Regions from separate parts of the Massilia haematophila genome, predicted to be linked through region 1. Evidence: predicted binding sites of a transcription regulator. Region 1 holds the regulator's gene; the other holds the start of a gene.
What was found. The regulator FNR, encoded in region 1, switches genes on or off when oxygen is low (the NO sensors DNR and NnrR bind a similar motif). The targets are predictions, from matches to a motif close to TTGATNNNNATCAA.
Positions count from the first base shown of each region.

Region 2: a site for FNR is predicted at 1,079-1,092, ahead of ACFOPH_RS15670 (isocitrate lyase). Genes of this name have one in related genera too.

Region 1 covers NZ_JBHRVV010000001.1:2,173,805-2,177,214, reverse strand. The annotation lists gene ACFOPH_RS09650 (DUF885 domain-containing protein) at 1-820, shown strand, start outside; gene ACFOPH_RS09645 (VOC family protein) at 1,070-1,498, shown strand; gene fnr (fumarate/nitrate reduction transcriptional regulator Fnr) at 1,505-2,272, opposite strand; gene ACFOPH_RS09635 (cytochrome ubiquinol oxidase subunit I) at 2,492-3,410, shown strand, end outside.
Region 2 covers NZ_JBHRVV010000001.1:3,543,748-3,547,157, forward strand. The annotation lists gene ACFOPH_RS15660 (HAD-IA family hydrolase) at 1-277, shown strand, start outside; gene ACFOPH_RS15665 (alpha/beta fold hydrolase) at 286-999, shown strand; gene ACFOPH_RS15670 (isocitrate lyase) at 1,314-2,894, shown strand; gene ACFOPH_RS15675 (3-hydroxyacyl-CoA dehydrogenase NAD-binding domain-containing protein) at 2,992-3,410, shown strand, end outside.

The DNA of each region.
Region 1 (3,410 bases):
GGGCAGCATCGAGGCGCGCATGAAGGCGCTCGACGCCACCTTCCAGCCGAAGGGCGAGGGCGATCCTCGTCTCGCCATCCTGGCGCAGTATGCCGAGATGGTGAAGGATGCAGAGCGCCGCAGCGCCTCGCTGTTCAACCTGAAGCCGCGCGCGCCCGTCGAGGTGCTGCGCGAGCCGCCGCTGACCGAAGCCTCGGCCGCCGCCCACTACAGCCTGCCGGCGCCGGACGGCAGCCGTCCCGGCGTGTTCTGGGTCCCCCTGCGCGGGCCGACCTTCGACATGATCCGCATGCGCAGCCTGTCCTACCACGAAGCGGTGCCGGGCCACCATTTCCAGCTGGCGATCCAGCAGGAACTGAAGGGCATCCCGAAATTCCGCAGCCAGCGCATCTTCAGCGGCGGCAGCGCGCACAGCGAAGGCTGGGCGCTGTACACCGAGCGCCTGGCGGTGGAGCAGGGCTGGTACGAAGGCGACGTCCCGGGCCTCTTGGGGGCGCTCGGCTCCGAGCTGTTCCGCGCGCGCCGCCTGGTGGTCGACACCGGCCTGCACACCAAAGGCTGGACGCGCCAGCAGGCGGTCGACTACGGCATCAACGTCCAGGAAGTCGACCGCTACGTCGCCTGGCCGGGCCAGGCCACCGCCTACATGATCGGCATGCTGCGCATCGTCGAACTGCGCGAGAAGGCCAAGGCCGAGCTGGGCGAGAAGTTCTCGCTGCCGGGCTTCCACGACATGGTGTTGAGTAGCGGCTCGGTGCCGCTGGACGTGCTGGGCCAGCTGGTCGACCAGTGGATTGCGAAGGAAAAGGCGAAGGCGTAAGCGCTGACGCGATCGTTGGTTGGGCACGCCGTGCCCACGCGAACCGTCGGCCGATCGACTGCTTCCGTCCGGATGACGATGCCGGCAAGGGCGTAGGGTGGACACCTGTGTCCACGCGGTAGGGCGGCTGATCAGCCGCCTCGACAACAAGAACCGCGCGTGGCCGCGTGCGATGACACGGCGTGGACACAGGTGTCCACCCTACGTTAATCTGGACACTTCCGTCGACCACTCAACAAGGAGCGCAGCATGGAAACCCAGGAATTGCACCGCGGACGCCTGATCGACCACCTCCAGCTCGTCGTGCGCGACCTGGCCGCAGCCCGCAGGTTCTACGACGCGGTCTTCGAGGTACTGGGCGTGCCGCTGGGCGGCGAGGGCGAGGATTATTTCTGGGCCGACGAGCTCTTCGTCTCGACGCCCGGCAGCGAGGCGGCGCAGGGCGTGCTGACCGGCCGCCACCACCTGGCCTTCCAGGCCGCCGACCGCGCCATGGTCGACGCCTTCTACGAAGCGGCATTGCGGGCCGGCGGCAAGGACAATGGTGCACCCGGCGAGCGCAACTACCATCCGGGCTACTACGGCGCCTTCGTGATCGATCCCGACGGCAACAACATCGAAGCCGTGTACCACGGCCCGGCCACGCGCAGCGCGCAATCGGTCAAGGTGACTTTCTAGACTCGGTCACGCCATCGGGCTGCACTGCTCGGTGCCGGCGGCGATCGCGCGCAGGTGGGCCGGTTCGAGCAGCGTGACCTCGCGCTTGTCGACCGCGATCCAGCCCTGTTTCTTGAAGCGCGACAGCAGGCGGCTGACGCTTTCGATCGTCAGGCCCAGGTAATTGCCGATGTCCTCGCGCGACATGCGCAGGGCGAAACTGGTCGAGGAATAGCCGCGCGCGGCGTAACGTGCCGACAGGTTCACCAGGAACACCGCGAAGCGCTGCTCGGCGCGCATGTTGCCCAGCAGGAGCATGACGTTCTGTTCGCGCGTGATCTCCTGGCTCATCATGCGGTGGAAGTGGCGCAGCAGGGCCGGCACTTCGCCGAACAGTTCCTCCAGCCGCGAGAACGGGATCTCGCACACCTCGCTGCTTTCCAGCGCAACCGCGTCGCAGTGGTGGCGGTCGCCGCTGATCGCATCCATGCCCAGCAGTTCGCCGGCCATCTGGAAACCGGTGATCTGCTGCTCGCCCGCCGCGTTGACCTGGTAGGTCTTGAAGTGGCCGAAGCGCACCGCGTACAGGCTGCGGAAGGGTTCGCCCATGGCATACAGGCGCTCGTCGCGCTCCAGGCGCCGGCGCCGGCCGATGATCTTGTCGAGCCGCTCGATGTCCGCGTTTTCCAGGCCCATCGGCAGGCAGAGCTGGTGCATGCTGCAGGCGCTGCAGCTGGCCTTCAGCGCCTGGATGCTGATCGGGGAGGAAGCGGGGGGAGGGGTGACTTGGGTCATCGGTCTACGAATAGTCGCGGTCAATACGGGAATTATAGTCCGGTCCGGCGCCGTGGCCAGTCTTTTGCCGCAAGCTGTCCAGTTGGAAAAGCCTGATAAACAGGCGCAATGGACGCGGGGCTGTGCGTGCACATGCGGGTCAAGGTCAGGGAAAGATGCCAATTGTGCGCTTGCCAAGCCGTGCTAGATTCTGGACACCGCAGATCACGAGGAGGGTTCATGTTCGGCCTATCGGCGTTGGATCTGGCACGCATCCAGTTCGCTTTCACGATGTCGTTCCACATCCTGTTCCCCGCAGTGACCATCGGCCTGGCGAGCTACCTGGCCGTGCTCGAGATGTCCTGGCTGCGCACCAGGCGCCAGGTCTACGTCGACCTCTATCACTTCTGGCTGAAGATCTTCGCCGTCATGTTCGGCATGGGCGTGGTCTCGGGCATCGTGATGGCCTACCAGATCGGCACCAACTGGAGCTATATGTCCGAGTTTGCCGGCAGTATCATGGGGCCGGTGCTGGCCTACGAGGTGCTGACCGCCTTCTTCCTCGAGGCCGGCTTCCTGGGCGTGATGCTGTTCGGCTGGAACCGCGTCGGCCCCCAGCTGCACTTCGTCGCCACCTGCATGGTCGCGATCGGCACCCTGATCTCGGCCACCTGGATCCTGGCCGCCAACAGCTGGATGCAGACACCCCAGGGTTATGCCATCGAGGGCGGGCGCATGGTGCCGGCCGACTGGCTGGCGATCGTCTTCAACCCCTCGTTCCCGTTCCGCCTGATGCACATGGTGGTCGCCGCCTACCTCACCACGGCGCTGATCGTGGGGGCGGTCGGCGCCTGGCAGCTGTTGCGCCGGCGCGACAATCCGGCGGTGCGCAAGATGCTCTCCATGGCGATGTGGATGCTCCTCATCGTCGCGCCGATCCAGGCCGTCATCGGCGACTTCCACGGCCTGAACACCGCCGAGCACCAGCCGGCCAAGCTGGCGGCGATGGAAGGGCACTGGCAGAACGAGCCGGGCGAAGCCATCCCGCTGTTGTTGTTCGGCATACCCGACATGGAGGCCGAACGAACCCGCTACGCCGTCGGCATCCCGCGCCTGGGCAGCATCATCCTCACCCACAGCTGGGACGGCCAGTTCCCCG
Region 2 (3,410 bases), 1.4 Mb from region 1:
GCTGGTGGCGGCCGAGGATGTCGAGCACGGCAAGCCGGCGCCCGATCCCTTCTTGCTGGGCGCACGCAAGCTCGGCGCGGCGCCGGCCGATTGCCTGGTGTTCGAAGACACGCTGACCGGCCTGAAGTCGGCCGCCAGCGCCGGCATGGACAGCATCGTCGTCACCGTCACCCACACGCATCCGCTGGAGATCACCGTGCCCGCCGTGCTCGACTACGCCGACCTGCGCGCCGAGGCCGGCCCGGACGGCCTGCGCGTGCTGCGCAAGCGCGGCTGAACAAGGCGATGCGCATTTCCGCCACAAACTGTCCCCTGGTCCTGCTGCCGGGCTACATGCTGGACGCGTCCCTCTGGGATGAGGTCGTGCCGCTGTTGCAGTGGACTGCGCCCGTGCATCGCCTGCCCTTGAGTCCGGGGGCGACGACGGAAGAGATCGCACGCAGCGTGGCGCAGGCTGCGCCGGAACGCTTCGTGCTGGTCGGTTTTTCCCTGGGCGGGTATATCGCCCGCAAGGTGGCCGAGTTGTATCCGGAGCGGGTGGCGGCGCTGGTGCTGGTGGCCAGTTCGCTCGAGGTCGACAGCGCGGAGCGAACCAAGGCCAAGCAGGATGCGATCAGGGCGCTCGATCCTTCGACTTTCCGCGGCCTGAGCATGGGCGCGATTGCGCAGTCGCTGCATCCAGACCGGCGCGGCGACAGGGAGCTGGTGACGCGGATCAGGGAGATGGGGCGGCGGCTCGGTTACGAGGCGCTGGTGCTGCAGTCGGGGCTGCAGCGGGATGGGATTGCTGCGGCATCGTTGACCTGTCCGACGCTGGTGATCGGGGCGGCGCAGGATCCGCTGCGCAGTGCACGGGAAACCCGCGAGCTGGCCGAAGCCATTCCCGGCGCACGTCTCGACGTCATCGAACAGTCCGGCCACATGCTGCCGCTGGAGCAGCCGGAAGCGCTGGTCAGGGCGATCGCAGCGTTTCTCCACGGGCAGAAGAACGCGCTGTGATTTCCCGTCGTGGCGTCAAGCATTCTTAAGAACGCCTGTCATTTTTCACACGGCCAAACTCCGTTTCACATCGTGGAGTTTGCTGCGAATCAACCCTGCCATAAAATTTCGTTTTACAAGATAACGTTGCGCATCATGAAACAGAATATTCAGGCCATTGAATTTTAAGGGAAAAATAACTCACCAACTCTTATATAAGATATAAGATAGGCCGCCGAATTGGGGCTATGATGAACTCATCCGATCACGATTCGCTGCGCACCACCGCTGGCGGCGAACGCAGGAGATTTCGATTCTTTCTTATGGAGTTCATCATGTCCCAGTACCAGAACGATATCCAGGCCATCACCAGTCTCAAGCAACAGCAGGGCAATGGCTGGCATGCGATCAACCCCGAGTCCGCAGCCCGCATGCGTGCGCAGAACCGTTTCCAGACCGGCCTCGACATCGCCCGCTACACCGCCGGGATCATGCGCCGCGACATGGCGAACTACGACGCCGACCCGTCCCAATACACCCAGTCGCTGGGATGCTGGCATGGCTTCATCGGCCAGCAGAAGATGATCTCCATTAAAAAGCACTTCAACAATACCGAGCGCCGTTACCTCTACCTGTCGGGCTGGATGATTGCCGCGCTGCGCTCGGAATTCGGCCCACTCCCCGACCAGTCGATGCATGAAAAGACCGCGGTGCCCGCTTTGATCCGCGAGCTGTACACCTTCCTGCGCCAGGCCGATGCGCGCGAACTCGGCGGCCTGTTCCGCCAGCTCGACGCCGCGGAAGGCGCAGCGCGCGCCGCGATCCAGGACAAGATCGACAATTTCGTCACCCACGTCGTGCCGATCATCGCCGACATCGATGCCGGTTTCGGCAATGCCGAGGCCACCTATCTGCTGGCCAAGCAGATGATCGAAGCGGGCGCCTGCTGCATCCAGATCGAAAACCAGGTGTCGGACGAGAAGCAATGCGGGCACCAGGACGGCAAGGTCACCGTGCCGCACGAAGACTTCCTGGCCAAGATCCGTGCCGTGCGCTACGCCTTCCTCGAACTGGGCGTGGACGATGGCCTCATCGTGGCGCGTACCGATTCGCTAGGCGCGGGCCTGACCAAGCAGATCGCCTACACCCGCGAGCCGGGCGACCTGGGCGACCAGTACAACAGCTTCCTGGACGTGGAAGATGTTTCGCTCGATGCGATGACGAATGGCGACGTGCTCATCAAGCGCGACGGCAAGCTGCTGCGTCCGAAGCGCCTGCCCAGCAACCTGTTCCAGTTCCGCGAAGGCACCGGCGAGGCGCGCTGCGTACTCGACTGCATCACTTCGCTCCAGAACGGCGCCGACCTGCTGTGGATCGAAACGGAAAAACCGCACATCGCCCAGATCGGCGGCATGGTAAAGGAAATCCGCAAGGTGATTCCGAATGCGAAGCTGGTCTACAACAACAGCCCGTCGTTCAACTGGACCCTGAACTTCCGCCAGCAGGTCTTCGACAGCATGAAGGCCGAGGGTGCCGATGTGTCGCGCTACGAGCGCTCGCAGCTGATGAGCGCCGAATACGACGACTCGGAACTGGCGCGCGAAGCCGACGAACGCATCCGCACCTTCCAGGCCGACGCGGCGCGCGAAGCCGGTATCTTCCATCACCTGATCACGCTGCCCACCTACCACACCGCCGCGCTGTCGACGGATAACCTGGCCAAGGAATACTTCGGCGAGCAGGGCATGCTGGGTTATGTGGCCGGCGTGCAGCGCAAGGAGATCCGCCAGGGCATCGCCTGCGTCAAGCACCAGAATATGTCGGGTTCCGACCTGGGCGACGATCACAAGGAATACTTCAGCGGCGAAGCAGCGCTGAAGGCTTCCGGCAAACTCAACACCATGAACCAGTTCTGAGGAAATTCGCACGCGCAGGCTCGCCACGGCGAGCCTGCGCCGCGTGATCGGCTCGGTTGCACATCGGGCATCGCATTATCCCTGTCGAGGAAGCCACATGAATAGTATGCAAAACGAGGCCCGCGGCACGCTTGCGCTTGCCGGCGCTCGAACGGTCGGACGGGTTGGCATCATCGGCGCCAACGCCATGGGCCTGGACATCGCTGTGAGCCTGCTGGACGCCGACGTCCCGGTGACGCTCTTCGAACCCGAGCGCGCGTCGCTCGACAAGCTGATCGAGAGTGCCCGGTCGGCTTACCGGACTGCGGTCGCGCAAGGCGAGCTTGGGCCGGACGAGCACGACAGACGCATGGCGCTGCTGGCAGGCACGGTCAATTTTCATCACTTGAAAGACTGTGACCTGATTGTCGACGCAGCGTGTACCGACAGGGCCGGCAAGGAGAAGCTGTTTCGCCGGCTGGACCAGGTTGCCAAGCCAGGCGCCGTACTGACGACCCGGGCGTCGGATGCCAGCGT